Regions from separate parts of the Devosia alba genome, predicted to be linked through region 1. Evidence: riboswitches for the same ligand, from Rfam matches in the RefSeq annotation. Region 1 holds a riboswitch; the other holds the start of a gene.

Region 1 (2,196 bases):
ATGCCCCAACTGATCAGCACCGCCGCCCACAGCGCCGAGCCGGGCCATTTGAGATGCCCATACCAGGCAAAGGTCATGAAGATGTTCGACGCCAGCAGCAGGCCGATCGGCGCAAAGGTAGCAAAGTTGAAGCCCAAGGCCCTCTCCTGACAGCAACCAGCTTGCGCCGGCCGTGCTATCTAGCGCTGGCCGTGGCGGCGCGAAAGTCAGATTTTCAGCGCGTGTGCTTGGTCGGTTGTTCCAGCCCGAAAATATCGTCGGTCAGGCTGTCCATCCGCTCCCGGATTAGTCCCTGCGCGTCATAGACGCCGCGGTTGTAAAAATAGGCTCCCATCTTGTCGACGAAAAAGCTCATCAGCATCTCCGCCGGAATGGCGCCGATCTCCTGATCCAGCTCGTGGTGGAAATAGTCCTGGATTTCGCCCACGATGGCCTTGGTTTCCTCGCGGCTGAATTTGATCGGCTTCATCATCGTCTCCTTGCTTGGTCCTGAATTATAGCGAGTCGACCGCCGCCGCCGCGGTCAATTCGCCCCTTGGCGCCATCCGCAGGCTTGACCGTTCCGGCGTTTTCCGATCATCGGCGCTGCCAGACATTGCAGTTTGGCCAGTTTGGTGGCACACCAGTTCTCGTGTTGGTTCCCGAAGGCCGTTGTGCCGGAGGGATAATCCAGCCCAATGCGCATCGCATCATGCCCTGCGCGACGGGTTGGACAAGGGAACACGGTGCGACGTACCCATCAGGGCGCAAGACCGTGGCTGCCCCCGCAACTGTAAGCGGTGCGCTCTCTCACGATGCCACTGGCGCAAGCCGGGAAGGCGAGAGGGCTATCCTCACCGCGAGCCAGGAGACCTGCCGGCACACCACCGGGCCAGACGGCCCAATCATTCCGCGCACGGAGGGTGCTGCCATGAATTTGACGACCAATACGACAATCAATACTGCGACTGGCCTTCAGTCTCTCTCGATATCCCAGCGTCTGATCGCTGGTGCCCTGGCGCTCATGCTCGGCCTGACCCTTCTGGTGGGCACTGGCTTTGCCGGTGATTATCGCCTGCACAACGGCGCGCACGACGCCCGCCACGCCATGGGTTTTCCCTGCCACTAAGGCAGGCTGACAACGAGAGAACTGACATGATCCGCAATCTGTTTGCTGCTGCGCTTGTCGCAGCGCTTTGTGCTGGCCTGGCCACGGCCGCAATCCAGCATTTCCGCGTCACCCCGCTTATCCTGCATGCCGAAACCTTTGAGGGTGAAGGTGGCCACAGCCATGGCGAAGCAGCCGTCGCGGTCACCACTGAGCACCACCATGCCGAAGGTACCGCCGCCCATAGTCATGATGATGCCGCCGCCACCACTTCGGCCGCGTCCGAGGAATGGGCGCCACAGGATGGTTTCGAGCGTACCGCCTATACGACGCTGGCGAGTGTGCTCGCTGCCGCCGGCTTCGCGCTGCTCATCGGCGCCATCTCGATGTTCGCGGGCATCCCGATCACCTTCGCCAATGGCTTCCTCTGGGGCATTGCCGGCTTCATCACCTTTTCGCTGGCCCCCGCCTTTGGCCTGGCGCCCGAACTGCCCGGCATGCCGGCAGGCGATCTGATGGCTCGCCAGGTCTGGTGGGCCGGTACGGCCCTGGCCACCGGTGCCGCCTGCCTGTTGCTCGCCAAAACCCAAGCCAGCTGGGCCTTTGCCGTTGCCATTGCGCTGGTTGTCATCCCCCACATCATCGGCGCCCCACTCGCCCCCGATGAGCCGAGTGCTGTCCCGGCCCATCTGGCCACCGAATTCGCGGCCACCACACTGGGAACGGCCCTGGTGTTCTGGCTTGTTCTCGGCACCGTCTTCGGCAAGCTCAATGATGTTTTTGCCGTCCGCCACGCCGCCATTCCGGCAGGAGCCACCCTATGACCAGCAAGATCCCCACCACCGTCATCACCGGCTTTCTCGGCGCCGGCAAGACCACCCTTGTGCGCCATCTGCTGGCGCACGCCCCCAAGGGCAAACGTATCGCGCTGATCATCAACGAGTTTGGTGATCTCGGCGTCGACAAGGACATTCTGGCCGGTTGCGGCGATGAAACCTGCCGCGAAGAGGATATGATCGAGCTCTCCAATGGCTGCATCTGCTGCACCGTGGCCGATGAGTTTATCCCCACCATGCAGGCCCTGCTCGCCCGCCCGGAAAAATTCGATC
Region 2 (2,196 bases), on a different contig from region 1:
GGGCTTCTTGCGGAATGCGTCGAGGCTGACGACCTTTTCGCCGGACTTTTCCTCGTCGCCGCTGTCCTCGCCTGCGGCGGATTCAACTGCGTTGTCGTCGGCGTCTTCGACCTCATCGGCCCCCGGCGCAGTCTGCGGATCAAACTGCAGGCCGAACTGTACCGATGGATCAAAGAAGCCTTTGACCGCCGAAAAGGGGATCACCAGCGTTTCGGGGATGCCGTCAAATGACAGGCCGACCTCGAAACCAGTCTCGGTCACCCTGAGGTCCCAATACTGATTCTGGATGACGATGGTCATTTCCTTTTCATACTGGCCGAGCAATTTCTCGCTCAGGCGCACACCCGGCGCGCGGGTGAGGAAGGAAATGAAGAAGTGATGCTCGCCCGGCAGGCCGGTCTTGGCGACTTCAGCCAGTACCTTGCGCACGACGCCGCGCAGGGCTTCCTGAGCGAGAATATCGTAGCGCATGTGGTCTTCGGCCATGGTCACCCTTCCGGTGCAGAGAGATAGAATCCCGAACAGCCCATATCAGCCTTACGTTCCATGAGAATTCAAGGATTAAAGGTGCTAACTGCCCAGCAAATGAATGAAAGTGCAGGCTTCTGTTGCCAGGTGCCTGCGAACCCCGCCTGTCACCCGGCTAGGAGTGGAGGACTTAGTTTCCCAATGCTAGCACTGCTTACGCAGCGAGAGCGACTGGAGCCTTATGGTTGTCATTTGCAACTATAAGTTTCGGACCGATAACGGTGGTACCTCACCGAGCAAAAGCACACCTTTTACACCCTCGTCGATCCTGTTTCGCCCCCATTGGCTGCCCCTAAGGGGAGTAGATGGTGGAGGCGCCGGGTACTGCCCCCGGGTCCGAATGGTTTATTACGATGACAATTTATCGCCATAGCTCTTGTGAGCAGTTTCTATATAGGCGCGGTACGGACGGTATGCAAATGCGTGGTGGGTGTTTTTTGTGGCCAGCGCCGCCGTCTGGCAGGAAAATGGGCATATCGCGAGCGGGTTAACCCCGCATCGTGCTTGTGCAAGCAATTGCCCGTTGGTAGCTTTGACTCGATGGTTTCCACCTCTGCAAGCGCAAGGTGGATGAAAAGGGAACACGGTGCGGCGTATCCATCAGGAGCCAAGACCGTGGCTGCCCCCGCAACTGTAAACGGTTTGCGGCACGCAAGATGCCACTGACGCCATGTCGGGAAGGCGCGTGCCGATTATCCGTGAGCCAGGAGACCTGCCATCACCGCGAGCGCGTCCGCGCTCATTGATCACAGCATGCCGCACGGTGGGTGCGGAGAGGAGACATCATGCATATCGAACCAGGCATCGTCGACGGTGCCAAAATCACGCTGAGCTATGCCACTGCCGCCGGATCTTTCGGTCTGGCCGCAAAAATGGCGCTGGATACCATCCACAGGGACGGGGCAACCGCACTGGCCCTGCGCACCTTGGCCACCACGGCGCTGGTGTTCAGCTTCTTCGAGGTCTTTCCGCATCATGCCGTGGGCGTCTCGGAAGTCCATCTCATCCTGGGCTCCACCCTGTTCCTGATTTTTGGCGCTGGCGCGGCCGGGCTTGGTCTTGCCATGGGGTTACTGTTGCAGGGTCTGTTCTTTGCGCCCTTCGATCTGCCGCAATATGGGATGAACGTCACGACGCTGATCGTGCCGCTGTTTGCCATGACATTCCTGGCCAAACGCATCATCCCCGAGGCGACTGCCTACAAGGATGTGGGCTATGGTCAGGCGCTGATGCTGTCGAGCGCCTATCAGGGGGGCACCGTGGCATGGGTGGCCTTCTGGTCGCTCTATGGCGGCGGGCTTGGTGCGCAAAACCTGGCCGCTACCGCCAGCTTTGGCGCCGCCTATCTGCTCGTGATCGTACTTGAACCGTTGATCGATCTGGCAGTGCTTGGCCTGGCCAAACTCTCTGGTCGCCAGCGCGGGACATCGCTGTTGCAGGGGCGGTTGTTTCAGGCCGCCGTTTAGCCGCTTTTTGGCAGCCCCACCGGGGCTGCCATTCAATCTGGTATGGCCAGGTGGCTATGCGTTTGTCGCCAGCGCTGCATTGAAGGCTCGCATGACAATGGGCCATTTTTCGTCGGTGCAGTCTGTTCGAGGCGTAGCCGCGCGGCGTCGCGCCAGGGGCGAATTTAATATAGAATGGCGCGTGCAAATCCTGGTGAGGCTG

What was found. Region 1 has a riboswitch for cobalamin ahead of ABFY71_RS13910 (CbtB domain-containing protein). Riboswitches for the same ligand answer to the same signal wherever they lie in the genome.
Region 2: it holds a riboswitch for cobalamin, as region 1 does, so the genes downstream of both, ABFY71_RS06570 (energy-coupling factor ABC transporter permease) here and ABFY71_RS13910 (CbtB domain-containing protein) in region 1, are expected to answer to the same signal.

What each region holds. Positions count from the first base shown of each region.
Region 1 covers NZ_JBDUUI010000009.1:103,369-105,564, forward strand. The annotation lists gene ABFY71_RS13900 (DMT family protein) at 1-137, opposite strand, end outside; gene ABFY71_RS13905 (DUF2164 domain-containing protein) at 215-469, opposite strand; cobalamin riboswitch at 716-854, shown strand; gene ABFY71_RS13910 (CbtB domain-containing protein) at 911-1,108, shown strand; gene ABFY71_RS13915 (CbtA family protein) at 1,135-1,911, shown strand; gene cobW (cobalamin biosynthesis protein CobW) at 1,908-2,196, shown strand, end outside.
Region 2 covers NZ_JBDUUI010000003.1:275,816-278,011, reverse strand. The annotation lists gene ABFY71_RS06580 (SspB family protein) at 1-486, opposite strand, end outside; RNA gene ssrA (transfer-messenger RNA) at 595-951, opposite strand; cobalamin riboswitch at 1,053-1,262, shown strand; gene ABFY71_RS06570 (energy-coupling factor ABC transporter permease) at 1,314-1,994, shown strand.